Regions from separate parts of the Paenibacillus rhizoryzae genome, predicted to be linked through region 3. Evidence: riboswitches for the same ligand, from Rfam matches in the RefSeq annotation. Region 3 holds a riboswitch; each other region holds the start of a gene.

Region 1 (10,048 bases), on a different contig from region 3:
AGGCTGCTGCCTTGCTGCGTGAAGGCGGTACCGTTGCTTTTCCGACAGAAACGGTCTACGGGCTAGGTGCGGATGCGAGGAGCACGGCGGCGGTTGAACGGATTTTTGAGGCAAAAGGGCGCCCTTCCGACAATCCGCTAATCGTTCATATCTCCGATCGCAAGCAGCTGGAAGAGCTGACGCTTCCGCTGGAAGGAGAGTCATCCATGCTTGCCGGGAGGCTCATGGATCGGTTCTGGCCGGGGCCGCTAACGATTGTGCTGCCGGTGAAGCCGGGGGCCGTATCGCCGCGGGTAACGGCGGGACTTGCTACAGTCGCGGTGCGGATGCCTGCCCATCCTGTGGCGCTGCAGCTTATTGCTGCTTCTGGCTGCCCGCTGGCGGCACCTAGCGCGAATCGATCCGGTCGGCCAAGTCCGACACTGGCCTCACATGTGCGCGATGACCTTAGCGGCCTAATCGACGGTATTGTCGACGGCGGTGCCGCTGGGGTAGGTCTTGAATCGACCGTTGTGGAGGTTGACAGCGATCTTGTGCGCATTTTGCGCCCCGGCGGCGTGACGGCCGAAGCGCTGCGCGAGGTTGCGGCGCGGGTCGATTACGACGCCGTGGCTGCGCCTGGCGCCGGCATAGCCGCCTCTGCGCCTGCGGCGGCGGGAGCTCCCGCGGCGGAAACGCATGCGCCGCGCTCGCCGGGCATGAAATACGCGCATTACGCCCCACAGGGGCTGATGCACTTGGTCAAAGGCGACGCTGACGCCGTCTCCGCCTATATTGAGGCGGAAGTCGGCGCAGCGAAAGCGCGCGGCGAGCGCACAGGCGTGCTCGCCTTTGCCGAGCATGCTGCTCGGTACGACGCCGACTGCGTGCTCGTCGTCGGCAGCCTGGCGCAGCTGGAAACGGCTGCGCACGGCCTCTACAACGCGCTGCGCGAGTTCGACAACCGCGGCGTACAGCGCATTTGGGCCGAGACCTGCTCGGAGCAGGGTATCGGCCACGCGCTCATGAATCGCTTATCCAAAGCGGCCGGTCACGCAGTGGTCCACGTCTAGCGACAAGGTTTCCGGCCGCGCGCCAAGCACCGCTGCGCTAGTTCGCCGCGAACCTGCTCGCCGCGCGCCAATCGGCGTAGCCTTGCTCGCTCCGCGCCCCAAGCGCCACCACGCCCTTGCTCTCGAAAACTAGCGCGCAGGCGCCCAGCTCCCCGCCTCCACGGGTCATCTTTCCCATCTTGTCCGCATATGCTTACTCAGAGGTTGCGGACAAGGAGAGGATGAAATGGTTGAGGCGGGCATGCATGCCGGACAATTGCTGACGCTGCTGATTATCGCTATGGCACTGGGGATGGATGCTTTTTCGCTGGGTGTCGGCATCGGGCTCAAAGGCATTCGGCTGATGGATATAGCAAAGCTTAGCGCGATCATTGCGCTTTTTCACACGATTATGCCGCTCATGGGCATCTTTACGGGCAAATATGTCAGTACGCTGCTTGGCGGCGTTGCGACGACTGCGGCTGGTGCGCTGCTGCTCCTCCTCGGCGGGCATATGATTTATAGCTCGCTGCGCGGCGATGCCGTGGAGTCGATCGATTACCGCAGCTCGTGGGGGATGCTATTGTTCGCACTCGGCGTGAGCATCGACTCTTTTTCCGTCGGGATCTCTCTTGGCATGTTCGATACGGACATGCTGCTGACGGTACTGCTGTTCGGCGTTGCCGGCGGGATGATGTCCGTATTTGGGCTGCTGCTCGGCCGTAAAGTGGGTACAAGTCTCGGCGGCTACGGGGAAGCGTGCGGCGGCGTGATCCTATTCACATTCGGATTGCTGTTCCTGTTCTAACAGATCAGCAACATATGCCCTTTATCTTTTATCAATAACAATAACAATTTCAATTTCATAACCTATAGATCAATCACCAAACCCACACCTACGAAAAGGAGTGTATCAATCGTGAAACGGATTCTATTCGTGTGCACCGGCAATACATGCCGTTCACCAATGGCTGAAGCGCTGCTTCGGGCGATGTCCCAGCAAAGGGGCATGCAGCTCGATATTCGTTCCGCAGGCGTGTCCACGATCGATGGACTGCCTGTTTCCAATCATGCGCGTACGGCGCTGTCCAAACGCGATATTGCGCATAACGGCACCTCAAAAGCGCTGGAAGGCGGCTCGATTGCGTGGGCTGATCTTATTTTGACAATGACCGCCAGCCATAAGAGGCAGCTGCTGCAGCATTTTCCGGCTGCCGTGGACAAGACGCATACGCTGCTCGAGTTCGTGAACACGGATCCCAAAGTACTGGCTGACATCGCGGAGCTGGAGGGGCTTTATTCGAGCTGGCAGATCAAGCAAGCGCTTGGTCAGCCGATGACGGCGCAGGAGCGGTCAAGGCTGCTTCAGCTGGAGCAGCAGATCCCAAGCTTCGATGTAGCGGATCCTTTCGGCGGTTCGCTGGCGGTTTATGAGCAGAGCGCGACCCAAATCGAAGCCGCATTAAATCGACTTCTTGATCGCCTGAACGGATAAGAAGTAGAGGGATCGCAGTAATTTTCTTGCTCTTCACCTCTCCCTTTGCCAAAGGATGGCAAGCGCCGTTTCTTCCGGCAACGATTGATTTTGACACTAAAATCCGTTATGATAAAAGCAACTAAAGACGGTTTCCGATGTAACTGGCGACGAAAGTGGGTTAAACCACGGTGGAGCATCGGATCATACGGCCGGTCGCCTGGGCAAAGAGCAGCGTGCGTAAGCATGCTTGCTCTTTTTTCGTCTTTTTCGGCGAAATCAGGTATACTAATGCCATTGTGAATCGACAATTTCCGCCATGTGCGGTCTTATTGGGAGGAAAATGGATATGAAAATCGCCATCGGCGCAGACCACGCGGGCTACCGCTTGAAAGATGAGCTAGTTCCGTTTATCAAATCGCTTGGTCACGACATTGAGGACGTAGGCTGCGATTGCGATCAATCCGTAGACTACCCGGATTATGCACTTCCGGTTGCTGAGCTTGTAGCGCAAGGCAAGGCAGAACGCGGCATTCTCATTTGCGGCACGGGAATCGGCATGTCCATCGCGGCTAACAAAGTCAAAGGCATTCGCTGCGCGCTGGTGCACGATATGTTCTCGGCTAAAGCAACCCGCGAGCACAACGACACCAACGTGCTGGCAATGGGCGAGCGCGTCATTGGCCCGGGCGTAGCCCAAGAGATTATCCGGATTTGGCTTGAGACACCGTTCTCCAATGGCGAGCGTCATATCGGCCGCGTGAGCAAAGTGATGAAGCTTGAAGCACAATACGCCGATGCGGCGAAATCCGAGTAAGGGGCGTATCCAGTGATGAGCGACCACGGAATAAGCAACATGGACTCGGCACAGCTGACCAAGGATGTAGAAACCGTAGTCCGCGAGCTGGCAGCCGCGTCGGGCATTCGTCAGGGACAGCTGCTTGTAATCGGCGTGTCGACCAGCGAGGTGCTCGGCGAGCGGATCGGTACATCAGGCACGCTGGAAACGGCAGCCGCGATCTACGCGGGGGTCGAGAAGGTACGGCAAGAATTGCAGTTTTATCCCGTTTATCAGTGCTGTGAACATCTGAACAGGGCACTCGTGATGGAACGGGAAGCCGCTGAACGATACGGCCTAGACCTTGTTTCGGCGGTCCCTGTGCGTAAAGCCGGCGGCTCGATGGCAGCCTACGCGTTCCAAACGCTGCAGGATGCTGTGCTGACCGAGACGGTTCAGGCACATGCGGGCATCGATATCGGCGACACCTTCATCGGCATGCATTTGAAGCGTGTTGCGGTGCCGGTGCGACCAACGATTCGAGCAATCGGATCCGCGCATTTGACGATGGCTTATACCCGTCCGAAGCTAATTGGCGGGGAACGTGCGGTTTACACGCGAGAAGCGGCAGGTCCGGCAACGGATGCCGGCACATGCGACTAATATACTTATTATCTTGAGGAGGACTCATCAACATGGAAAACCTACGTAAACAAGATCCCGAAATCATGAAAGCCCTTGGCCTTGAGCTGCAGCGCCAACGTGACAACATCGAACTGATCGCATCCGAGAACATCGTTTCCGAAGCGGTATTGGAAGCAATGGGTACGGTGCTGACGAACAAATACGCGGAAGGCTACCCGGGCAAACGTTACTACGGCGGCTGTGAGCATGTCGATATCGCGGAAGATATCGCACGCAACCGCGCCAAAGAATTGTTCGGTGCTGAGCACGCGAACGTGCAGCCTCACTCCGGCGCACAAGCAAACATGGCTGTTTACCTAGCGGCGCTAAACCCGGGCGACACGGTTCTTGGTATGAACCTGGCGCATGGCGGTCACTTGACGCACGGCAGCCCGGTTAATGCTTCAGGTCTTCTGTACAACTTCGTAGCTTACGGCGTTAACGAGAACACTTTTACAATCGACTATGCAGAAGTACGCAAACTGGCGTTCAAACACCGTCCGCGCATGATCGTTGCAGGCGCATCGGCTTACCCGCGCATCATCGATTTCGAAGAGCTTGGCCGCATTGCTAATGACGTAGGCGCATTGCTCTTCGTTGACATGGCGCATATCGCAGGCCTTGTAGCTGCCGGCTTGCACCCGAGCCCGGTTCCACATGCTCACTTTGTAACAACAACTACGCACAAAACGCTTCGCGGTCCTCGCGGCGGTATGATCCTTTGCCGCAAAGCATGGGCGCAAGCGATTGATAAAGCAGTATTCCCGGGCTCCCAAGGCGGACCTCTGATGCACATTATCGCGGCTAAAGCAGTAGCTTTCGGCGAAGCGCTTCAGCCTTCGTTCAAAGAATACGGCAAGAACGTTGTCGACAACGCTAAGGCGCTCGCTGACGGTTTGATCGAAAGAGGCATCAACATCGTTTCCGGCGGTACGGACAACCACTTGATGCTGATCGACCTTCGCAACCTGAACATCACAGGTAAAGACGCGGAGCACGTACTCGATTCCGTACAAATCACAGTCAACAAAAACGCGATTCCATTCGATCCAACCAGTCCTTTCATCACTAGCGGTATCCGTATCGGTACGCCAGCAGCGACTTCGCGCGGCATGGGCGTAGACGCAATGGCTACAATCGCAGAAGTCATCGCAATGACGCTTAAGAATCCGAAAGACGAGTCCGTTCTGGAAAAAGCACGCGGTATGGTAAGCGACCTTATGTCGCAATACCCGCTTTACCCGGGCATGACTTACTAAGCAGAAAATCAAAAAAAGGTGGCAAAGGGTTCCTCCCTATGCCGCCTTTTTTTTGCATTCCGCAGCATGCTACGGACGGATTCTCAACTCTAACGAACCATAGAGGTCTTATTTCGCCCAAATCACGCCAGTTAAAATTCTAACGAACCCTACAGGCGCTATTTAGCAAAAATCATGCTTCGTACCTCCATTTTTGGCTAAATAAGCTCCCTGTGGTTCGTTAGAATTTTTGACGAGCCCATTTCCACGAAATAAGGCCTGTACGGTTCGTTAGCGAGTATCCACAGCAGCAAGCCGACCCGCTGCCGACAGCACCATCATACGAAGTCGCATTACTGCTGCCTTACCGGCGGACACACCATCTCTCCTTATCGCTACCCACATATCCCGCCTCTCATGGTCGCATCAGTCACCGTCCGCAGTTCACGCCTCGCAGTCTCCCGATCCCATCAGCCGCTACCCGCTCTCCCGCAATGCACCGCCGCCCATACGAATCGCTCACTTCTGTCACTTACCGCTTGTCGATAAATTTATGTTGCAATCGCTTTCTTGCTGGATATATAGTGGTAGTGCGAGCCAACCGAAACGTTTCGGGGATGTGTCATAATAGGATGAAGACGAAGGAGTCGAACCGAATATGAAACTTGGAATTATTGCAGATTATCGTGCTGAAAGCTTCGATTATGCGGCCAATCTCGGCTTGGCCTTTTTAGAGTTTTGCGTCAATGTGGACATTCCGGCTTCTGCTTTCACGAACCTTGTGCCAGAGCTGAAAGCCGCAAGTGAGCGGACTGGCGTTGCGGTTGCTTCCATCGGACGTTGGGGCCCTGATCGCATCAATAAAGATGGCAGTATCAACGAAGAGGAGTTGCAGGCAGCGCAGGCGCTGATCGACGCATGCCAAGAGCTTGGCTGTCCGGTATTTGTGGGCGGCTGTAACTACATCGAAGAGCTTTCCTACTACGATAACATCACGGCGGCGATTAACTACTTTACCGTTCTGATTGAATATGGCAAAACGCGCGGCATCTCCATTGCGACATATAACTGCCATTGGAACAATTACATCGTGGACGAAGCGGCATGGAAGCTTATTCACGGCCATTTGCCTGAGCTTGGCATCAAGTACGATCCGTCCCATGCTCGTTACGCAGGGCAAGATTATTTGAAAGAAATCGTGAACTGGGGCTCGCGCATCAAGCATATCCACATCAAAGGCTCCGTCATCATTGACGGCAAACGCTTCGACGATCCGCCGGCTGGCATGGATCAAACCGATTGGGGCACGTTCATGTCCATCCTTTATGGAGTCGGCTACCAAGGCGGGTTGAGCATCGAGCCGCATTCCCACACGTGGACGGGAGAGCTTGGGGACAAAGGCGTTCGGTACACAATCGACTACTTTAACCGTCTGCTGCTTCGCGGTTAATTATGAAGATGGCAATAGGGCGAGCCAATCCCTTATGCCATCTTTTTTCTTGTGTCTATGGCTAACCGCTACACGCCCAAATGAAATGAGAAGTAGTAATGTTGCTCGTTATGCAACAATTACGTTAATGATAAGTCTCGTTGAGAAAATGTTGCGCTTATGGCAACATTATCGCAACAAACAGCTAATTGGCCGCCAATCCGCTTAGATATGTTGCAGTTTGCGCAACATTTAGAACCATTTGCCCACTGGGAGGCGTAAATGTTGCCGTTCCTGCAACAACTTTGCCCATGACCATCTGACACAACACCCCCGCAACTTTTTCCTGATTTTAGCGAAAAATGAGCAGTGCATCAGCTTCGGCATGATATGATAACCATATATCGATAACAAAGGCGGTGAGCCTCCGGCGTATGAGTTTATTTACGATTGTTTTCATAATCATTTTAGTGTTTATTGTGCTGAAGCTCTTTCAATCGCGAGGTACCCAGCAGTCACGTCCTAGCGGCTTCAATTCGGCCGGCGCCCGCCGGCCGGCCATGACGATGCGCAAACCCCCGGAATATCTCGGCGTACCCGAACAGCATCCGGCGCGATCGGCCGCTGAGCGGCTTGAAGCCGCACTGTCGCCGGACTTCGAGGCACGCGTGAAAGACCGCGTGTTCAAGCGTACCCCAAGCATGCGCGAGGGCGAATGGCAGTGGCAGTGGTTTGAGCTGAAGCGTTATTTTCTCATGTGCGGCGTGCTTCGGAACGTTCCGATGTACAGTGTGCGCGTAGATGAGGTTTGGCATGAAATGCTGATGTTTACGCGGGAGTATGAGCAGTTCTGCAAGCAATTTTGCGGGGGGACGATTCATCATGCTCCGCACGGTCCTGAGGCGAAGCCTGCAGCCGGAGAACGCGCGTGGTTCGATTGGATTTACGGAGAACTGTTTCTGCCCGTTCCGGTAAGCGGACAGCTGTGGGGAGCCTTCTATCGGACGCCATTGCCGCATGAGTTAATGTACGAGCTGGAGACAGGCTCACCGGATGAACTGCGCAGCAAACGCTTCAACGAGAAGGCGGCAGCTCAGTTTGGCGATTTGAACGCAACCGTTGATTACTTAATTGATCGTGGGAGGCAGCTCGCTTCAGCCAAAGAGCAGCCAGTCCATAACCGCCAAGCAGACTCCTCCTCCGACATGATGACGACAGGTTTGCTCTCGGGGATGTTTTTCTACTCTTCATTCGGACCTAGCGATAACTTCCATAATCAGATGGATGAGAATCAAACGCAGGAACAGCGTGATGCGAACAGCGACTATAGCGGAGGGTCTGCACCTATATGCAGCGGCGACGATGGCGGCTCCTCTGACTTTAATGACGGCGGCAACGGGGATTCCGGTAACGGAGGAGGCTTCGATGGCGGGGGCAGCTCTTGTTCCGGCGGCGGCGATTCGGGAAGCGGTTCATCCTGTGGAAGCAGCTGCGGCGGGGGCAGCTGAGACTGAGATGCTTTTGACGTAATTCATGCTGCTTTCGGGTATACTTTGCATGTGTTTCTTGCACTCCGTGGCCCACATAGCACATTGATGCGTCGAATGTTATAATAGTCAGTTGAAGAAGCATTTCAGGAGGATGAATAGACCTATGGGCAATCTCACAATTTGCGACCATCCGCTTATCCAGCATAAGCTGACCTTTATTCGCGACAAAGATACGAAGACCAAAGATTTCCGTGAACTGGTCGATGAAGTCGCCACCATGATGGCGTATGAAATTACGAGAGATCTACCGCTTGAGACCGTTAGCGTTACAACGCCTGTCGTAGAAGCGACGAGCAAAGTCGTGTCCGGACGCATGGTTGGGCTTATTCCGATTTTGCGCGCAGGGCTCGGCATGGTGGAAGGGATGCTCAAGCTGATTCCTTCGGCTAAAGTCGGCCACATCGGGCTGTTCCGTAATCCGGAAACGCTCGAGCCGGTGGAGTATTACGTCAATCTGCCTTCTGATGCAACGGAGCGTCAGTTGATTGTTATTGATCCCATGCTCGCTACAGGCGGATCGGCGAATGCGGCTATCCAAGCGCTGAAGACCCGCGGCTGTACGCAAATTAAGCTAATGTGCCTCATCGCGGCACCGGAAGGTGTAGCGGCTGTGCAGAAGGCGCATCCGGAAGTTGATATTTTCTTAGCTTCGCTCGACAGCCATCTTAATGATCACGGCTACATCGTTCCGGGTTTGGGCGATGCCGGTGACCGTATGTTTGGCACCAAATAATACTGCTTTCGGAGCAATAACTGCTGCGAGTAAATTTAGGAGTGACATACTTTGGCTAAAATAAAGGTTATGACGATTTTCGGCACCAGACCGGAAGCGGTTAAGATGGCGCCATTGGTGCTGGAGCTGCAGAAGCATCCGGAACAAATTGAATCCATTGTCTGCGTGACGGCGCAGCATCGCCAGATGCTCGATCAAGTACTCGATTTCTTCAAAATCCAGCCGGAATACGATCTGAACGTCATGAAAGATCGGCAGACGCTGACGGAAACAACCGTCAAAGTGCTGGAAGGCCTTGAGCCGATCCTGCGTGAAGCGAAACCGGATATCGTACTCGTACATGGCGATACGCAGACTTGTTTCTTAGCCAGCTATGCTTCCTTTGTACAGCAGATTCAGGTTGGACATGTAGAAGCAGGTCTTCGTACGTGGAACAAGATGTCTCCGTATCCGGAAGAGATGAACCGTCAATTGGCAGGCGTACTCTCGGATGTGCATTTCGCGCCAACGGACAGAGCGGCAGACAACCTGCGCAAAGAGAACAAATCGGAGTCTACGATCTACATAACCGGCAACACGGCGACAGACGTATTCCAATACACGGTGGACAAATCCTTTACGCATCCGGTGATCGAATGGGCGGCTGGTAAGCGCATGATTCTGATGACGGCTCATCGCCGCGAAGCGCTGGGCGAGCCTCACCGTAATATTTTCCGCGCGGTGAAACGAATTGCCGACGAATTCGAAGATGTTGTTATTGTCTATGCGGTGCATTTGAATCCTGCTGTTCGTGAGCCGGCGAATGAAATCCTTGGCAATCATCCGCGTATTAAGCTAATCGAGCCGCTCGACGTGTTTGAATTCCATAACTTCTATCCGCACACCTACATGATTATGACGGATTCCGGCGGTCTGCAGGAAGAAGCGCCATCCTTCGGCGTTCCGACGCTGGTGCTTCGTGATACTACCGAGCGTCCTGAAGGTATCGATGCAGGAACACTGGAGCTGGTAGGCACGGACGAAGAGGTTGTTTACGAGCGTGCTCATGCGCTTCTATCCGACACGAAACTCTATGAGAAAATGAGCCAAGCAGCCAATCCTTATGGCGATGGGCAAGCATCTGTTCGTATT
Region 2 (10,048 bases), on a different contig from region 3:
GGACTTCCACTTCATGGAGGTCTCGGGCTGCCGCTTTATGATAAACAAATAAAGCCGCAACCCATGCTGCGCATGGGTTGCGGCTTTTCGAGGGCGAATGGCCCAATAGTTTAAGGTATAAATTGCTGTACGATACGCGTGACTTTACCGTTCTTAATCGTGAGATGATACGGATAATCGCCGACTGAAATGAGGCCGTCCGCATGATAAATCGCTTCGAATTTATCAAGTGAAATCGTTTGGTTCCATTCAGTGGAAGCATTCACGAGGCTGCCGGTGCGGTCGTAGATTTGCATGATGACGGCTGCGCGAGGATCAACCTCAAGCGTCTTCACCGTTTCATCATCGTTCACGATGTAGTAGCCATCCGGCGCTTTGTCGAGACCGGAATCCGGTTCTTCTTTGACGAAAGCCTCATCCGCCGCTTCGCCTTCGAACCACTGAATCTCGTCTGTCTGCAGAAGCAGCTTGTCGCCTTGCTTGTCCATGCCATTGATGAATACGGTGATCATTTCCGGAGTTTGGGTTACAGGCGCGTAGGCCTTATTATCGACTGCCGATGCTGTTGAGATGCAAGCTACCAATCCGATGATCGTTAGCGCGATGCCTAGTGCATGTCGGTTCATAATTGCCATCTCCTCGCTCGCAAGCGTTAGCGAGACTTGCCTTTTGAGTAAGGCTTGCCTCTATCTCTACTATACCCGATTTGGGTAAAATTGATAGATTCCGCAAGCTCGAAATTGCTAAAGTTTACGTAAATGTTTTGTCGCTTCGGAAAGCATGCGTAGGCGTGCCGACTACTCCCGGTTTGCAAGTGAAGATTCCGCCTGCATGCGGCTGATCCCCATTCGTATCTGACGTGAGACCGATACTCGCCGTCGTGATATAGAGGGTATCCAGGTTGTCGCCGCCGAAGATGCAAGAGCTTGCTTTTGCCACCGGAACGTAGATCGAATCCAGCTTTTGTCCGGTCTGCGGGTTCCATCTCGACACCTGCCAGCCGTCCCAATGCGCGATCCACAGCATGCCTTCGCTATCAATCGTCATCCCATCCGGGAACCCTTCCTCCGGCATAAAATCAATGACCAGCCGTGGATTACTGATCGTCCCTGTCAACACATCATAGTCGAATCCTGTTACCGTCTGCTTCATGGAATCGATATAGTACAGCTGCGTCTCATCGAGACTCCAAGCGATGCCGTTGGACACGCCAACGTCATCCGCCATTTTGCGGCAGCTTAAATCGTTATCCAGCACGTAGAAGGATCCCGTGACGTCCACTTCGGCATCCTGCATCGTTCCAGCCCAATATCGGCCGGCGGAATCACATTTTCCATCGTTAAATCGGTTCTCGGGCAAATGCGCCTCCGGGTCTGCGATCGGGGTCAGCTTGCCTGTTCCGCAGTGGTAATGCTCGAATCCGTCCCGCGTAGTCAGAATGACGGCATCGCCATCCGAAGCATCGCAAACGACAGCGCCAACGGGCTTGCCGATCGTGAACTGCTCATTGCGGCCCGTAGCCGGATCGAAGCGGCTAAATGAACCGCCCGTTATATCCACCCAATAGAGCTTCCGTTGCTCCGCGTTCCAGCTTGGCCCTTCCGCGAGTATGGCTTGGGCGTCAAGCGCCAGCTCCGCCTTGCGCAAGTGCTGCTGCTCTCGCAGCTGAGCATTAGATTGCTGCATCACTCGTTCATCCTCCTACAAATCAATAGTCATCCCGCCATCTGCCACTAACACGGCCCCCGTCATAAACGAGTTGTCCGCGCTTGCCGCGAACATGACGACCGATGCGATCTCATCCGCTGTTCCGACACGGCCCATCGGCTGTGCTTCGTTCCACTGCTTCATCGTCTCCTCGCGCGGCGTATCGAGGTTCTTAATGCTGCTCTCCAGCATCGGTGTATGTACGGCCCCGGGCAGCACCGTGTTCACCCGAATATTTTGCTTGGCAAAATCCAGTGCAATCGCCCGAGTCAACGACACGATGCCGCCTTTGGAAGCCGCGTAAGCGGAATAACCATCCAGTGTAGCCAGCGCATGAACAGAGCTGACGTTCACGATGGCACCGCCTCCGTTGCGGACCATAGCGGGAAGCACCTCACGGCAAAATAAAAAGACCGATGTCAAATTATTCGTGATGACTTCATTCCAACCCTGCAAGCTCATCTCCGTAATGCGAATTTGTGGGCATACCGCGGCATTGTTCACCATGACATCGATCCGGCCGTACTTCGCAAGCGTATCCTCCACGACTCGCTTCACATCCGACTCCGATGACACATCAGCCTGCATCGCCGTAGCGATTAATCCCGCTTCCGTAATCTCCTCTGCAACCGTCTCGCCTTTGGAAGCCGTGCGGTTCACTACGACAACCGCCGCCCCCTCCTTTGCAAAACGGTGACAGACAGCTCTGCCAATCCCGCTTCCTCCACCTGTAACGATGACCACTTTCCCGTTCCAGCTCATACGCTGCCCCCATATTCAGACTAACGCTATTATCGAAAGAGACGTCCTTGGTATGGACGCCTCTCTTCTGCTCTTACTTAACGGTTTCGCGCTTCTCCCAGCCTTGTTTGAAGAGCGGTAGCCAATTGCCGACTTGATAGGGATGCTTATCGATTTCTTCAAGATTCAGCTCCACGCCGAGACCCGGCCCTTCCGGAGGCAATAGATAGCCATTCTGTACTTTCAAAGGCGGGAGCAGCACCTGCTCTTCCCACGGCTCATTAAATTCATCGAAAATTTCATGGATAAGGAAATTCGGCGTCGCCATGTTCAAATGGCTGCATACAACCGAGCATACCGGACCCTGCGCACTGTGCGGCGCCGTCACGCCATTATGGGCATGCACCATGCCGCAAATTTGCTTCGATGCCGAAATGCCCAGATACTGAGGCTCCAGCTGAATAATGTGCACCGCATCATGGCGGAGGAGCTCCGCGAATTGCTCGCGCGAGTAGTAGTCCTCTCCGCAGGCAACCGGTATCGGGCTGCGGCGCGCCACTTCAACCATGCTCGAGATGAGCTGCGGTGGAACAGGCGCTTCGAACCAAGTCGGCTCATACTTCAGCATCGCATCTGCGAATTGCAATGCCGTACTCACGCTGAAGCGGTTATGGCCTTCGATGAGAATGTCGACGTCCTTGCCGACGGCTTCCCGAACGGCCGCGATATTCTCGATCGCGGCTGAGAAATCCTGCCGGCTGACTGTCCGCCAAGCAGCGCCGAACGGATCGAACTTCAAGGCAGTGTAGCCTTTATCGACTACGATCTTCGCTTTCTCGAAGAAGTTCTCAGGCGTATTTGGCCCACGGTACCAGCCGTTTGCATAACAGCGAAGCTTATCGTGACAGCTGCCGCCTAGGAGCTTGTAGAGGGGCTGATTCGTCACCTTGCCCATGATGTCCCAGCAAGCGGTTTCAATTGCAGCCAGTGCGGAGCCTTGAATCTGTCCGCCATCGGAGTAAACGTCGCGGAACAGCTTCAAACTGATCGTTTCCACATCGAACGGGTCGCGTCCGATTACGAGATGCTTCAGTTCATGAATAGCAGCCTCGACGGTTTTGGCAAAACCATTCAGTGTCCCTTCGCCAAGCCCCGTGACGCCTTCATCCGTATCCACTAACACGAAGAGCCAGTTCTTCCACGGGTTGCCGAGAATATAGGTGCGAATGTTTGTTATTTTCATTGCCGCTATGCCTCCCAATTGATTGTCGTTAATTGAGCCCAGCGTAGCACAGCCGTTTGGGAGGCGACAAGATGTCTAACTTGTATACATCAAAGCATGATCTTCTTCACATATTCGATATGCCGCTGCGTTAGCTGTACAGTCAGCTCAGGGTCGGTGCCTGCCAGTGCATGACGAATCTGCCAATGCTCGTCGATGCTGCCCGCAAGACGCTTCTTATTGCGGTTGAAGGTCGTCCGCACGACGAGCAGAAACTTATCCTGAATGCGCGACATCACCTCGGTATATTCCTCATTATCGAGCCCTGCGATAATCAGCGCATGGAATTGGCGGTCCAGCTCCACATATCGCATGATATCTTCTTCAGCTATCGCATCGGCCTGTTGCGCCAAATTGTCATCCAGACCGGCGAAGAACGCTGCATCCATCTTCCCCGTCAGCCGTCGAACGGCATAGGTTTCGAGCGATAAACGCAGCTCGTAGATCTCCAAAATCTTCTTAAGCGATACCTCTTGTACGATGACCCCTTGCTTTGGGGACAGCTTTACGAGCCCCATCATCTCCAGGCGATCGAGCGCGGAGCGAATCGGCGTTTTGCTCATACCGAGCAGTTCGCTGAGCAGCTTCTCGGGCAAAAACATCCCGCCTTGCCACTCTCCGCTCACAATCCGATTCTTAATCGCTTCGAAAGCCTGATCACGCAGCGTCACCGCGGTCTGCTGCTTCTCCAACGGCCTTCCCTCCTTCGCTTCCTCTCTCTTATGTTATACTACTTTTTAGTAGCTTTCGGATGAAAAATAATAGGAGGGATCCTCCGCATGCCCCGCCAATCGCTGCGCGATGAAGCCTATCACGTCATCTATGAACAAATTATAGGCGGTGAGCTGCCCAAAGGAATCGTCACCTCCGAGGTACAGCTCAGCCGTCAGCTCGATATGAGCCGCACGCCCATCCGCGCCGCGTTGCAGCAGCTCGAGAATGAAGGCTTCCTGCGGATCATTCCCAAGCACGGCGTGCTGGTCCTCGATTCATCTGCCCAGCGGGTCGGCGATCTCCTGGAACTGCTGACCGCGCTGCTATTGTATGCCTTCACGAGCGTGCGCAACCGCGACGAATCCGCGCTCGGCGAGATGTCCCGGCAGCTAGTGGAAGAGCTGGAAACGCTGCTCGCTGCTGACGATGCGTCGTCACTTTATGCTGTCGGCGATGAACCCGCTCATGTTGTCAGCGACACGCTTGCATTATGCCAATTTGAATATGACTTCGTGAGCCGCGTCATCGCGCTCAGTCATAACCAGGAAATGCAGCAAACGCTGGCGAACAGCGCATCCCGCTTATTCTGGGCCGGCAACAAGAAACGGTGGATCGCCCCATACCGTCATGAGATGGGGGACACGCTTCACTTGCTGCTGAGACGATTGACCTCCGATACCGACAGCTTCATCGAAGCGATGAATCGTTATTTGCAGATGCTGAAGAAGACCTGGATCTAGTCAGTAGAAATAACTAGAAGCACGCTTCCACCAATCGCTCTCCGTCATTGCGTTCACTCTCTAACGAATCCCGGAGGTCTTATTTGGATCTCTGAACGGGGTTTGAATTTCTAACGAATCCTACAGGCACTATTCCATGTCCAAATGCTGATTTCGACTCCATTTCTCCATAATAAGACCCGTACGATTCGTAAGATCTGATTATCGGCATAATTCATGCAAATAAGGCCCATACGATTCGTTAGCACATCGCCACAGTAACAATCTTCCCCTAGCTGTCTCGAACATAACATACCTCTGATCCCAACCCATACAAAAATAGCTGCACCGGGCGCTATCCCCCAGTACAGCCATTTCACATTCCAATATCTCATGTCACTGTTTACTCATCATTCATCATTCATCACTTGCAACTCACTTCGCAGTCAGCGTACCCAGCAAAGCCTCCAGCCGGTCGAAGTTCTGCTCATTCCCATCCACCACATAGTCCTTCACATGGTCGAATTCAGCCGCCGTGTTAAATTGCATATGGAACGACAGCTTCGTACGCCCGCCATCCACTTCCTCGAATGAAGCGTTCACCTGAAAATGCGGTCCCGTAACATGCTCGAGCACGATTTGCTCCGGCGCCTTGATCGCCTGGAACACATTTTTATTCTTATAGTTGGTGCCATCAGGGCCGTGCATGACGAACTCCCAAACACCGCCTTCCCGAAACTCAAACGTGCTGAACGTGTTCGTAAATCCATTTGGTCCCCACCACTGCGCCAAGAGATCCGGATTCGCCCAGGCCTGAAATACAATATCGCGCGGCGCGTTCATCACGCGCCAATTCAGCACATCTTTCTCGCCAATAATTGGATTCGGGTTCGATTCTTTGTTCATCCTGTTATCCATTCCTCCATTTTACCTGCCATTAAACAAACTCCACCTTGCCGCCCTCCAGCGAAGCAATGCGAGCAAGCGACTCCACGCGGAATCCCTTTTCCAGAAGCTTCCCTCTTCCGGATTGAAACGACTTCTCGATCACGATCCCCATGCCGGCTACCTCTGCCCCGGCTTGCTGAACGATTCGCGCCATACCAAGCGCAGCTTCCCCATGAGCGAGAAAATCATCAATAATCAGCACGCGATCATTCGGTGCGAGGAACTTTCTCGATATCGTGACTTCGCTCTCCTCTTGTTTCGTAAATGAGTATACCTTCTCCGTGTACAGGTCATCCCGAAGCGTCAGCGATTTGCGTTTACGTCCGAACACCATCGGCACGCCAAGCTGAAGTGCGGTCAGCACTGCCGGTGCAATGCCCGAAGACTCGATTGTCATGATCTTCGTTACACCGCTCTCGCGAAACAGCTCGGCAAAAGCTTTTCCGATCGCAAGCATCAGCTATGCATCCACTTGATGATTCAGAAACGTATCTACCTTTAACACGCCGCCATCCAGCACGATGCCTTCTTGCCTTATTTTCTGCTTAAGAAGCTCCACAGCACTCATACACCCCTTGTTCCCATTTCCGCTTTAACCAGCAATCTAATGCTTCAGTATTCCCCGATTAACCGACCTAATCCTGCCAGCCCCTCACACATGCTTATTTCTAAAAGCGTAATTAATCGTTTGATCCTCCACGCTAATCGATTTAACCAGCAGCGAAATTCGGTTATCCGGGTTGATTCCCTCCCAATAGAAATCGGCGGTTTCTTCAATGGAATCGAATAACGGCACTTCGAACGGATCGCCTTTAAACGGCTTCAATACGCCATCCCGTTCCGATTCGTAGGTATGTATGCAGTGTCCCGTCCCCTGCTTAAACCGGCTGAAATGATACCGACTACGCAAGCAAACCGAAGGGTCGTTGTCATACGTTTTGAGAATCGACAATTCATACTGCTTCACATCCGCATAGATAACGGCAGAGATCCTCGGTGTAAAATGCGGCGCATCCGGCTCGAACTCTCGGTTCATCAACGCTTGCTCGAAAGTCTGCCGAAGCTGTAAGCCCTCATAGATGGTATCCGTCTGGTCACCGTTAGAGACAATGTGCGCATCCTCCCAGTGGCGGATCGGATAATAAATAATAAGCGAAGGATCTTCCATCAACGCCGGATCGAATGCCTTATTCCTGACATACATGCCATCCTGCTCAAAAACCCGATTGCGGCTGTTCACGCTGCGCCCCATAATCCAATACACCTGCACGTAATGCGACCCGGAAGGTGTCATGCCTGCAATCAAGGTTCTCCCCGGATAAGGCTTCTCAAACAACTCCTGTTGATAGGACTTCACTCACACTCGCTCCTCTCCGAATACAAAAAGAGGCAAGGAGAACTCGTAAGCTCCCCCTACCTCTGCCCAGGCGTACGGCTCGTATCTATATGCTCCCTCATGGTTGCCCATGTACGCCAGTTACATACAGACTGCTAAATTACTCTCACAATACCGAATTAAGCCCTATAAATCAACTATTATTCTGCAAGCTTGTTCATACGACCTTATGCTCGCTCAATTCCACGACCTGAACGCCGGGAGGTGCAATGACACTCGTACACACCTTGCCGCTATCGTCCACATACCACTTCACATGGAGATCACCAAACGGAGTGTTGACCGTACCGCTGCAAGCGCGAATGCCGCCGACCGGATTTGGCGAGACCATCACTGTTTTGTAACCAGGCTCAAGCGACTGAACACCGAGAACAACTTCGCCTATCCATTTCACAGGCGTGCTGGACCAGGCATGGCATAAGCTCATCCGATAGGAGCCGTAAGCTGTATACGTGGTGAGAGCATCGTGAAAATCGCGCCCTCCATTTCCTTCCCCGTGCGAGTAAGCTTCCCAGAAGGTCGTCGCCCCGTGATCGAGCATTCCGCCCCATACGATCGAGATCACCTCATACGCTCGCTCATGTTTCCCAAACCGGGAATAACACTCTGCCAGTTGGAACGCCGACAACGGCGTGATCGGATCCATCAACTCATATTCGTCCAAGAAGGCTACGGCTGCATCAGCACTCACATAACCGCTTGCAATACCGAGCACTTTAACTGCCAGAGCGTAAGGCTCTTTCATAAAATCCTCGGAGCTCAGTGCCCGCATCGGCCAATCGAGCAGCGGCGCCAGCTCCAGCTCAGGTAATTCGGCTGCCAATTTCACCAAGTCGGCATGCGTCAATGCATAGATTGCTTGCAGCGCAATAACCTTCTCCTCGTTGGTCAGCGGTACCCATTCAATCAGAATGCCGTCTTGGATGAGGAGCCCTTCACCTGGCCTCGTATTCTCAAGCACCCATTTCATATGGCGGTGCATCGGCTCCTTCAGCTCCAGCACAAATTCCTTATCGCCCGTCTGAAAATAATACTCCGTTACCGTCTTCATCCACCACAGCGTATATTCACAAATACTGTTCATCCAATGCCCGCTCGGCGTACCTTCTCCCAGCTCACGCACCGCGCGGCGGATAACCTTCGTATCGTCCCATAAGAAGTAACAGGATTTTGCCGCCAGATAGAAATCAAAGGTCCAGTTCAGCCGATCCCGCTTAATCCCGTCCCACAGCCCAATTTGATGACATATCCGGCTCGTATGCGCGGAAACCTCAAAGATTTGATTTAGCTCCTCATTATCGCTTTGCAGTTTCCCAGCTTGGCGCAGCGCTACGTGCACCGTCTGGAACCTCAGCTTCAGTTCAAAAGACTGCTCTGGTTCGCCCAGTACATACAACTGTATATAACGACAGCCCTGTGGAAGCGTACAGACCGTTTCTCCCGGAGGAACAACGAGCCATTCCGTAATACAACCGTCGTAATGCGCAAGCTCCATGGTCGATTCAGCACCATTCCATAACAGCTTCACCGGCTCGTCACCTGAGTTGGAGACGATAAATCGGCAGTTATGCTCCGCTAGCAGATCGACAGTCACTCTTGAAGCTGTGCTCAGGTCCATCTCCATTTGCAGCTGTCTCATCGCTTTCCACTCATTCTGCTTCCGCAGATGGTAAAACAGCTCTAACTGCTCCTGCTCCGGTTTGACCACGGATCCATCCTGTCCATGTGCGCCGCTGAGACTGACTTTACCGTCGCCCGATACCGCTGCCTCTATCGCGAACAGGTCCTGCACGATGACATTATCCAGATCGTAGGCCGTAATATCTCCGAAACCGCCTGCTACGAAAGCTGCCGGGCTGTTCTCTAAATCTCCGAATGGCTCTTCGCCTAATAAGCATATTTGCGCAGCAGCCGAATCATCCGCCTGCCAGCTCTCCGCCTCCGTTGTAAGCCACAATCCCTCTCCCTGCAGAAACGCGATCGCACCAACCCTGCGATTCCACAGATAGTAGTTCACTTCTACCAAAGGGATGAACGCCGTACAATCCATTTCAATCCTAAGCTCATGCTCCCCTGGGGGCAATACATCCGGAAAACCAACAACTTTCATAAAAGCGCCTGCATTCCCGGCACGTTCAGCAATCTCTGCGACTACTTGCCCATCAAGCACAACGCGCGCTCCACCCGTAAACGATGCGTGTAAGGAGACTTGGCGAACTTCTGACTCTACCGTAAATGTACGAGTCAGCACACAGCTTGGCCGCTGCTCACGTTCCTGATGCCAAATCCAAACCGGCAGTTTTACTTCAGATTTTATTGTCGTCTCCATCGTATAGTTCCTCTCTTTGCTTACGTTTTAACTACTCTGGATACTTCATGCCATTCACGATGTAGAAACATGCCCTGCTTCGGGCGCTTCACACGCGATCCCGTCATTTCTTTATAAACTGTACACCTTTTATTGGAAACTGCCATAAAGCCATCATTCTAGATGAAAATAGTTAATCTCATAAAACGTTTTACTTGGCATCCACAACCACA
Region 3 (10,048 bases):
AAACAAAAACCGGACGTCCTCCACTTGGAGTCCATCCGGCTCTGCCCTCACGTTGTTATTATTCGAGAACATCCCGCTTCGTAAAGATATAATGGCCGATGGCATACAATGCAACGGTCCATGCAAGAAGGGAAAGCAAGTTGCTATTGAGCGTGACCGGGAATCCATATTGCATCGACAGCGATCCCGACCATGCGTAAGGCAGTCCAAAGCATGAGGTGATAAAATACTGCATCCACTTGACCCCGCTAACAGCATGAACACCGATGGGGCCAATAATGGTGGCGGCCAATGCAATGCCCGTACTCACCGTTGCCGAGCGAACGAGCACGGAACAGAAGAATCCAAGCGTACACATCGCCACACTCGCCAGGATCGTCAATAACATCGCATAAATGCTGAACGCCATGGCGGAAACAATGGTTTGCGTCGACGGATCGGCGGCTACCGTATTTCTCATTTCGCCGCCCATCATCTGCGTGACTTCCATATAACGAACGCCTACCGAGACCGGTTGATCCATGCCTCCGGTTCCGAACATCGCGATCAGCAGCCCCGTCAAGACGGCAAACATAATCGTGATAACGACGATGGAGGCACTTACTGCAACCAAGTACTTTGCAAAAAGAATCTTCCCCCGTGAAGCCGGTCTAGTCAGCAGGAGCTTGATCGTGCCGCCGGTCTGTTCACCTGACACCATATCAGCAACAAGCAGCACGCACAGCAGCGGAAAGAACAGCTGACTTCCTACGTCGAGCTGGTCGCCGATTGCACTCCATGTCGTCATCCCAACCGGACCATTCATCGGAAGCTGATGCTCCAGCGTATATTCCAGCTCCCCTATCCTCAACTGAAGCTCACCCAGTTCGACCTTCTTGTCAGGCGTCAACAAAGTAATCTGTTTCTTCAGCGCGTCAATTGACTGCCCCGTTTCTTCAGCGTTAAATACCGTTCGGTCCGGCTGCGGCTTCTTCAGTTCCTCCAAGCCTGCCTTCAATGAGTCAATGCCTTCAGTAAGCCTAATCTTCTCCGCCTTCGATAAGTCCGAACCGGTGTCTAGCGCGATCTGCATCTGGTCCATCTGCTCTTGCATCAGATGTGCTTGTACCGCTGGATCGGCGTCATGCTTTATTTGCTCGGAGTTATCATAGGCTCCGGATACAAACAGTCCAACAAGTGCGATTGCGAAAATCAGGACGACAAGAAACCGTCTGCGCCGGATCAGCTTGATCCACTCATTCTGATAAATACGCCATAGCTCGGTCATACCTGCGTCCCTCCTGTCATGCTTAAGAAGATTTCTTCGAGTGTTTGTTGCGTTCGCTCGATGTTCAAGATCTGCACATCATGCTGAATCAGCGTACTTAGCAGCGAATTGAGTATCTCCACCCTGCCGTGAATGTCGATCGTATTCGTATGACTCCCCGCAAGCTCGAATTGCAGCTCCGCATGCGTGGCTTGAAGAAGCTCCAGCGCCTCATGCGGCTTATCGACTTCAATGGATAAGCGATGCTGCTCCGACATCTCCCGGAGCTCCGACAGCATCGCTGTTCGAATCCATTTGCCGTGATCAATAACGCCGACGCGGCTGCAGATCATCTCAAGCTCAGCTAGCAAATGGCTGGAGATGAGAATACTTGTGCCCTGCTTCACCAATTCAAGGAGGAGCTCCCTGAACTCGCGGATCCCGCTCGGGTCCAGACCGTTCGTCGGCTCATCGAGAATGAGCAGCGCGGGGCTATGGAGCAGTGCCTGAGCAAGACCGAGACGCTGTCTCATGCCAAGCGAGTAACGGCGGACTTTATCATGGATGCGATCCTCCAGGCCGACCAGACGGATGGTCTCGGACAGTTTCTTCTCATCGATCTCCCCTGACAGCCTGGCGAATTGACGCAAATTCTCGTAGCCGGTTAGATAGGGATAGAGCTCGGGATTCTCCACGATCGTACCGATCCGTTCCATCGCTTGTCTGCGATCCCTCGCAATATCATAGCCGCTTAATGTGACTGTGCCGCTGGTCGGCTTGGCTAGACCGACGAGCATCCGAATCGTTGTCGTTTTACCTGCCCCGTTCGGGCCGAGCAGGCCGAATATTTCGCCTTTACGCACATCGAAGGAAATACCGTCTACCAGGGTCTTTCCGCCGATCTGCTTCGTTAATCCTTGTACCGATAGCACCACATCGGACATCGTTCCAACCTCCAATGAAAAATGGGTTCATTATCGCCGCGCAGGTGATGCAGCCCTCTTAGCGTAACGGAAAATCCCCCCATATTCTATAGCCTGTAGGCCAGAGTCTTCCTAGACCGCAGACTAGGATGAAGGAAGCAACCTTCAACCTACACAAAAAGGCCGAGAACCTCCACTTACGCGGAGTTCCCGGCCTTCCTTCACCTATTATGTTCACTTCATGCCGTACGCCCTTGCGAACCTGCAAGATCCTCATAGAAATGGCCCGCCGCCGTGCTGACGTATGGTCCTAGCCAAAGGTATCCGATACCGAGCGTCGGGATGCACAGTATCGCCCATCCGATGAAGGACAGGTAGAGCGTGAACAAGCGCCACTTGTGCCCCGCCATCATCGCCTTGCTGCGGTCGATTGCTTCAAGAGGCGCTATGCCCGGATTATCCCGCAATATGTAATAGGATTGCGAGTACCGGAGTGCCGCGATAATACCCGGAACAATCAGCAGGAGCGCCCACAGCATCGTAAAGATGGCCATGACAACGTAAACCACGAGCGACTCCTTGTACCGCTGGAATCCGCGAAAAACTTCCGTCGCCTCCGGCACTTTCCCCCGGGCGAAATCCAAATAATGATTGTAAATCCCATAAGCCAGAGGAGCGCTAAGCAGAATATTGATGATCCACCCGATGAAACTTATTTTGTTCGTGACAGCACTTATGAGGCCTGAAACCACCATGTACAACAAGAAGTGCAGAACAGCTGCCTTCCAGTTGCCCGATAAGCTTTGCCTTGCTTGAGCGCGAATCTCAGAACGACTAAGCATGTATCAGTTTCCCCCCAGACTAGTATCGTTTGGCTTCAAACTATACTACGTAGGAGAACCCGGATTTAGTCCGGCACATTGAAATTCACCACAGTCTTGCCTTTTACGACTACATGTACGTCCCTGCCGCTAATTGGCCTTGCGAGCCAATGTGCGGGTATGGAGGTTCAGTTTATGAAGAACAATCTGGATAAAAAAACCGCAATCCCCTTATGCAGAAAGGGATTGCGGCTTTTCATTTTATTGGTACAAGATACCCTTAGCCATATCGGCTATACGATAAAGCTTGTCTTTGTTCGTTAGTGATCGCGTTAGCACTCGCAAGCCCAGTAAATTGTTGTGCAGGCTTTCGGCGAGCTCCTCCGCGCTGCGCTTCGAGGTAAAATCGCCGTTCTTCTGTCCCCTGCTGATAACATCTGCAAGCAATTGCTCCCAATAAGCGAAGCTCTCGCTCACTTTGGCTCTTGCTTCGGGATCGCTCGAGGCGAGCTCCACCGCCATGTTCACCATCATGCAGCCCGCAGGATTATCCTCGCTTGTGCCTTGGATCGTGTAATCGAATATGAAATCGATCGCCTGTCCGGGCGTAGAGTTCGGAATGAGCGAACCAAGCCGATTGTTGGTCAGCGTTTTATACCGATCAAAGGCCCTAAGATATAGCATATGTTTATCGCCGAACGTATCATACAGACTCCTGCGGTGAATGCCCATACGCTCGACAAGATCATTAATTGACGTTTTCTCGTAGCCCTGCTCCCAGAACAGCTTCATTGCCTTCAGCAGCACGACATCTTCTTCGAATTCTTTAGCTCTAGCCATAAGCATGCCCCTTTCCAGTCGATTTTACCATATTGAGAACAATCGGTAAAGAATCCCCTGACAAGGCGTCCAATACTCCGCCACTCTTAGGCTTAACGATATACCGGTGCACCGAACGGGGATGAACCGCCGCCTCCGTCAACACTGATTTCGGCACCTTGCACGTACGAAGCATCATCCGAAGCCAGGAACAACGCAACGTTGGCGATTTCTTCCGGTTCACCCAAACGGTTTAGCGGAACCGATCGTGTCAGTTGGGATTCCATTTGCGCCAGCCCTTCCGGCTGCCCCCAGATCGGTGTGCGAGTAGGGCCGGGAACGACTGTATTTACGCGAATGCCGCGCGGCGACAATTCGGAAACAAACACTTTCGCCATGCTCGTAACGGCCGCTTTGCTCGCTGCATAGGCCGCCCATCCCGGGCTTCCGGCATTAGCAAGTACCGAGCCGTTCAGGATTACCGAAGCGCCTTCCTTCAAATAAGGCAATGCAGCTTGCACGGTGAAGAAGACGCCTGTCACGTTCACGTTCAAGACTTCCTGGAATGCGGCCAGCTCCGTACCGCCGAGCGGAGTATGACCGCCAATGCCGGCATTGGCGAATACGACGTCCAGTCGGCCAAATATCGCAACTGCCGCAGCCGTTGCCTTCTCCAAACTTTGCGGATCGGTTGTTTCTGCTTGAATACCGTAGCTAACCGCCGTGCCAAGCTCCTCCACTGCTTTGTCCAGAGTAGCTTGATTGCGACCCGTGATGACAACTTTAGCACCTTCCGCTACAAACAATTTCGCAGTTGCAAAGCCGATCCCGCTGTTACCGCCTGTGATGAATGCTACTTTACCGTCTAATTTACCCATTTCATATCGCTCCCTTGTCATCTGTTTATTATGCTGCATTTATTGAGAATGTTCATTCTCAAAAGAGTAAAAAAATAAAATTGCTGCAAACTATGCTTGGCCGCCGACTTGACTGCAGAACTAAATGAGAACGATCGTTCTACTATTACGAATAAAAAAGGAATGCATCCTCACTACACAATTGCTTCCCGCTTGCTTACGAGCTGATCATACCATATTGGGAACGATCAGTAAAGAATAAATTTAGAGCTGGCTCAATGCTGTGGACCAGCTCCGTTTATTCATGAACGAAACCTCATGATGTCGGTCATTATACCCTTACCCAGTCATATTCCATCAATTTGGCCGCCCGGAGTGCCCGCTCCTCGCCAAGCAGCTTACCGATCACATATAATGACGCATCGATTCCGGCCGAAACCCCAGCGGATAAAATAATCTTTCCATTGTCTACATAACGCGTTTCTTCATGAACCTCAGCAGATTCCGGAGCAATTGCCCGCAGCTCATGCATCGCAAGGCGGTTCGTAGCCAGCTTCAGGCCCTCTGCCAGCTGTGCTTTCACTACCAGAAGAGCGCCTGTGCACACGGACAGCAGCAGTTCAGCCTCACTGGCAGTCTTGTTGATCCAATCCGTCATGACCGCATTGTGCATTTCGGTTCTGGTGCCCGGTCCTCCGGGAATGACGAGAATGTCCGGCTTCGGACAATTCTGAAAGCTGTAAGCCGGGTTAATGCTCAGATTGCCCAGCGCATGAACCGGACCGTCGTGTTCTGCAACAGTGAACACATTGAGATCCTGACCATAGTTACTGCCAGATAAGAATGCCTCGAACGGCCCTGCGAAATCCAACACTTCCACCCGATCAAAGATCAGAATCGCTACATTTCTTGCCTGCCGCACCTGCTCCATCTCATCATCTCCCATGAAATAATAAAAAGTACTCAGTCCACTGACCAAGCACTTCGCCCAGGCGTACGGCATATGAAATATGTGCTCCCCCGTGGTAATCCACGTTTACGCCAGTCACACACATCGAATACTAGCTTTATTTTAGTTGGAATATTCCGATAATACAATCGTTAAGTAACGCCTTCTCCGCTAGAGAGTCAGTAGTTCCTCCCACTTTATTGCAGTGTCGGCCTTCCCTTGCCCCGTGGTCCATAAACCACTCGAATGACAAACTCGGCTGCAAGCAGCAGGAAGAGGATCGCCCCATAAACGCCAATGGTGTAGCTGTGCGTATACGATAAGCCGAATCCTTGGTGAACCACATAGGTAATCGCGTGAATACACAGATTCGTGTAACAGAATGCGTAGCTCCTCACCATCCAATTACGATGGGCGATGCGCTGTTTCCTTCTTATTTTCGCAATCGCAATTACCGTCATGGCCGTCCACAGAATGCTCAGGAGGTTTAGCGGAACGCTGTTCAGCTTGCCGCCGGTTGCATAAGGAGCCATGTAGCCGGAAGTGAGCACAACGACAAGGAGCGCGCCAAAATATACATAGCCAATCGCTCTGTGCGCCCGCCTATAATGGTTCTGTACCACCGTTATGAAATTAACCGCTCCCGCCACCATCGCGATGCACGCACACGCCACATGAACATACATGACATTTAGCCAAACCGGCTTGTTTAGCGGATGCTTCAGGTTGATTTTATGGCTGAGAAAATGCGCTGCCTGCGGATCGACAAAGAAATTCATGCTGATCACATAAACAATAAAGCTTATCGCGATTGCCACCATGCACCGATAAAGGATTTTTGATTTCTGCATAACTAGGTTGTACCTCGCTTCAACATTAAAACTCTACGCCCCGGACCTTCGCATAGATCACCGTATCCTGCAAACGTCCTTCCGCATCGAGCTTATCGTTGCGCAGTATCCCCTCCTTCATGAAGGCCAGCCGTTCGGCAACGCGGGCACTTCGCAGGTTCCTTGCATCAACGCGAATCTCGATTCGGTTCGCCTGCAGGACATCAATGGCGAATTGCGTAATTCCCTCGACAGCCTCTGTCACATATCCTTGCCCACTGAACGCCGTATGGACCCAATAGCCGATCTCGAACTTCCGCGACTCCCAATTAATGCGATGAAGACCGCTGCTGCCAATGAACCGTCCCGTCTCCTTGCAGATCAGATACAGCCTAAGGTCGGAGCGCTCCAAATAATGAATCCTGCCTTGCTTCGATATAATCTCCGATTCTTCGACTGTAGGACGCTGTTGCGCCCACGGCATCCAAGGCCGCAGCTCCTCGAAGCTTTCAAGGATGGATTCATTTACCATTTCCCCATCGTCCCAAAGCGGTGCGCGTATAAGCAGCCGCTTCGTCTCAAAGCTCTCCGGGATCGACAGCAGAATCGGATTAACGGAACTTGAACTTAGACTCATAGGTTTCCCCCCTATAAAAAATGGTGAGGCTGCAGCATACACACATTCTGCCTACAGCCCCACCACTGTTGTATTAACCTTCGCTAACTTCTACTTTCTTCACCCAACCGAAAGGATCTGCAACGGCCCCGGTTTGGATACCCGTTAGCGTGTCATAGATCGACTTCGATAGCTGCCCTGTCACGCCTTCGCTGATTAGGAGCTTCTCTCCGTTCCAGTTCATTTCCCCGATAGGCGAGATGACAGCAGCTGTTCCGGTTCCGAAAGCTTCTTCCAGTGTACCGTTACGGCCTGCTTCATAAAGCTCCTCAATAGAAAGCACTCTCTCTTCAACAGGAATGCCCCAATGCTTAAGGAGTAGAATAACCGAGTTGCGTGTAATACCTGCAAGGATACTGCCGTTCAGCGCAGGCGTAACAACCGTGCCGTTAATCTTGAAGAACACATTCATGCTGCCGACTTCTTCAATATATTTATGCTGCGTGCCATCGAGCCATAGAACCTGCGTGTAGCCTTCTTCCTTAGCAGCTTGCTGCGACTTCAAGGCCGCCGCATAGTTGCCGGCTGTCTTGGCTTCACCTACGCCGCCTACAACTGCACGAACATAATGAGATTCCACGTGGATTTTGACCGGATTGATCCCTTCCGGATAGTAGGCACCGACAGGCGACATGATAATGATGAATTGGTAATTCTCGGATGGAGATACACCAAGCGTCGCTTGCGTAGCAATGACGAATGGACGAATATACAGCGATGTACCCGGAACATCCGGAATCCAGTCTTGATCGACTGCGATTAGTTGCTCAAGCGCTGCAATCGCCACATCAATATCGAGCTCAGGTACACTCATGCGATCGTTGGAACGGTTCATACGGGCAAAATTATCACGAGGACGGAATAATTGAATACCGCCGTCTTCGGTCTTGTAGGCTTTCAAGCCTTCGAAGATCGTTTGTCCATAATGGAACACCTTCGCGGCCGGATCAAGTACGATCGGCTGGTACGGTGTGATACGCGGGTTATGCCACTCTTGCTCGACGCTATAATCCATCACAAACATGTGATCGGTAAAATAAATGCCGAAACCAAGCTGATCCTGCGCTGGCTTCGTCTTCTTGCTCTGACTGCGTTCAATCGAAATGGCGTTATTGGCTGTTGTCATGGGTTATTCACTACTCCCTTGCATTCATAATTGGTGATTGCATACTACCACTCGTTGAGGTATATATAAAATATCTATTCTGTTCACTATCCATACCTTTAAGGTATGGAAGGGGAATTAATGTTGGGGATGCTTACATGGACTTTCGACAGTTAAAATACTTCTTGGCCATTGCGCATGAGAAGCAGATTACACGAGCAGCAAAGCTGCTTCATATGGAACAGCCGCCCCTTAGCCGGCAGCTGATGCTCATGGAAGAAGAGCTTGGCGCCCAGCTGTTCGAGCGGAGCCGAACCCAGCTGACATTGACCGCTGCAGGGCGATTGCTCAAGGACCGGGCGGAGTCGTTGCTGCTGCAATTAGATGAAACGATGAAAGAAGTGAAAGAGCTTGAGCTTGGCGTACGCGGCACGCTCTCGCTAGGTGCTGTTGTTTCCTGCGTCTCCATTCTCCCCGGGCCGATTCAGCAATTACGAGAGAAGTATCCGCAGGTCACGTTCAAGATTGCCGAGGGCGATCATTATCTGCTCGGTGAAATGCTGGAGAGACGGTCGATTGAACTCGTCATATCCCGATTGCCGTTTGAGGCCCATCTGCTTCCCAACAAGCTGGATATGCTCCCGCTTCCTTCGGACCCCTATGTTGCCCTGATGCCTGCCGCTTGGGCTTCCTCTGGCGGAAGGAACGATATCAGCATCGAGGAGCTCGCCCAATATCCGCTGCTAACGTTAAAGACCGATAAAACGATCAAAATGCATGAACAGGTCGTGAGCGAATTCCGTCGTCATGGCTTCGAACCGAACATCATCTGCGAATGCTCCAGCGTCGCCATTATTATGTCCCTAATTGCCGCAGGAATCGGCGCTACTGTATTTCCGAAATCGGTTATTTCCTCGTTTCCCTCCGGGGACGTGATTACGCTCCCTATTCGCGATGCCGATTTCCAATCCGAGGTGGGTATCCTGTGGCTGAAGGATCAGCTGCTGTCCAAACGGGCTCAGCATTTTATAGAATGTTTTCAATAACCTGACCGTTATAAATAAGACCGAGCGCTCTCTGCCAGGCAGATGCTCTCGGTCTTATTTATTGCCTTCTACGGGTTAATAAAAGCTAGCTGCTGCAGCATGCGCTTCAATGCTACAACGGCATTGGCTCTTGTAACGGGTAGTGCCGGTTCGAATTTGCCTTTAAGTTCGACTTCCAGAATGCCGGATTTCAGCAGTTCATTGATATCCTCGGCAGCCCATGCAACAATCGAAGCAGCATCCGGCAGCTTATCAACGCTGATTGCAGTATTGGCCGAACCTGTCCCAGGCTTGACTGCCACGTACTTCATGGCTCTGCCGATCATGACCGCCATTTCTTGTTTCGTAATAATGCCATTCGGGGAGAATCTGCCATTTGTATCCCCTTTAATCAAACCCGTTTGATCTGCAACACTCGCTACACGTGCATACCAAGCGTTCGGCTGAACATCGGTGAACCGCAAGGAGCTTGTTTGCGGCGTAGCCAGACCGAGCGCTCGTACAAGCAGCGCAGCAAATTCCGCACGCGTTACCTGCTGATCCGGGTTGAACGTTGTAGCTGTCGCACCAAGAACCACACGTTTCGAGGCCATGATCTCGATATCTTTTTGGGCCCAGTGTCCCTCAATATCCGTGAAAGTCTTCGAGGCGCTGGCCACGGTATACGTACTGTTATGAGGCACCTTTACATCCAGAACTGTATGATCCCCCAGCTTGCGTGCGAAAGCAGGCACAAACCCGGAAGTTCCTGTTTCCGGATTATAAACAAGAGCTGT

Evidence for each region. Region 3 has a riboswitch for ZMP and ZTP ahead of AC6ESO_RS24345 (DJ-1/PfpI family protein). Riboswitches for the same ligand answer to the same signal wherever they lie in the genome.
Region 1: another riboswitch for ZMP and ZTP. It lies ahead of rpiB (ribose 5-phosphate isomerase B); the one in region 3 lies ahead of AC6ESO_RS24345 (DJ-1/PfpI family protein).
Region 2: another riboswitch for ZMP and ZTP. It lies ahead of AC6ESO_RS25000 (IMP cyclohydrolase); the one in region 3 lies ahead of AC6ESO_RS24345 (DJ-1/PfpI family protein).

Annotation. Positions count from the first base shown of each region.
Region 1 covers NZ_JCAALT010000008.1:158,614-168,661, reverse strand. Annotated here, with positions in the region: gene AC6ESO_RS23150 (L-threonylcarbamoyladenylate synthase) at 1-1,052, shown strand, start outside; gene AC6ESO_RS23145 (manganese efflux pump) at 1,279-1,839, shown strand; gene AC6ESO_RS23140 (low molecular weight protein arginine phosphatase) at 1,951-2,526, shown strand; ZMP/ZTP riboswitch at 2,656-2,738, shown strand; gene rpiB (ribose 5-phosphate isomerase B) at 2,855-3,322, shown strand; gene AC6ESO_RS23130 (TIGR01440 family protein) at 3,338-3,946, shown strand; gene glyA (serine hydroxymethyltransferase) at 3,979-5,226, shown strand; gene AC6ESO_RS23120 (sugar phosphate isomerase/epimerase family protein) at 5,864-6,655, shown strand; gene AC6ESO_RS23115 (UCP032817 domain-containing protein) at 7,069-8,142, shown strand; gene upp (uracil phosphoribosyltransferase) at 8,288-8,917, shown strand; gene wecB (non-hydrolyzing UDP-N-acetylglucosamine 2-epimerase) at 8,969-10,048, shown strand, end outside.
Region 2 covers NZ_JCAALT010000010.1:1,588-11,635, reverse strand. Annotated here, with positions in the region: gene AC6ESO_RS25040 (hypothetical protein) at 111-626, opposite strand; gene AC6ESO_RS25035 (SMP-30/gluconolactonase/LRE family protein) at 751-1,686, opposite strand; gene AC6ESO_RS25030 (SDR family NAD(P)-dependent oxidoreductase) at 1,702-2,469, opposite strand; gene AC6ESO_RS25025 (mandelate racemase/muconate lactonizing enzyme family protein) at 2,543-3,691, opposite strand; gene AC6ESO_RS25020 (GntR family transcriptional regulator) at 3,781-4,422, opposite strand; gene AC6ESO_RS25015 (GntR family transcriptional regulator) at 4,510-5,184, shown strand; gene AC6ESO_RS25010 (SRPBCC family protein) at 5,599-6,069, opposite strand; partial or broken gene AC6ESO_RS25005 (xanthine phosphoribosyltransferase) at 6,101-6,670, opposite strand; gene AC6ESO_RS25000 (IMP cyclohydrolase) at 6,764-7,468, opposite strand; ZMP/ZTP riboswitch at 7,526-7,602, opposite strand; gene AC6ESO_RS24995 (alpha-L-rhamnosidase-related protein) at 7,665-9,836, opposite strand.
Region 3 covers NZ_JCAALT010000009.1:76,124-86,171, forward strand. Annotated here, with positions in the region: gene AC6ESO_RS24320 (DUF2705 family protein) at 59-1,267, opposite strand; gene AC6ESO_RS24325 (ABC transporter ATP-binding protein) at 1,264-2,190, opposite strand; gene AC6ESO_RS24330 (DUF975 family protein) at 2,409-3,011, opposite strand; gene AC6ESO_RS24335 (TetR/AcrR family transcriptional regulator) at 3,252-3,830, opposite strand; gene AC6ESO_RS24340 (SDR family NAD(P)-dependent oxidoreductase) at 3,923-4,687, opposite strand; gene AC6ESO_RS24345 (DJ-1/PfpI family protein) at 4,998-5,597, opposite strand; ZMP/ZTP riboswitch at 5,646-5,725, opposite strand; gene AC6ESO_RS24350 (DUF2306 domain-containing protein) at 5,813-6,466, opposite strand; gene AC6ESO_RS24355 (GNAT family N-acetyltransferase) at 6,492-7,082, opposite strand; gene AC6ESO_RS24360 (branched-chain amino acid aminotransferase) at 7,156-8,247, opposite strand; gene AC6ESO_RS24365 (LysR substrate-binding domain-containing protein) at 8,385-9,272, shown strand; gene AC6ESO_RS24370 (SGBP N-terminal domain-containing protein) at 9,341-10,048, opposite strand, start outside.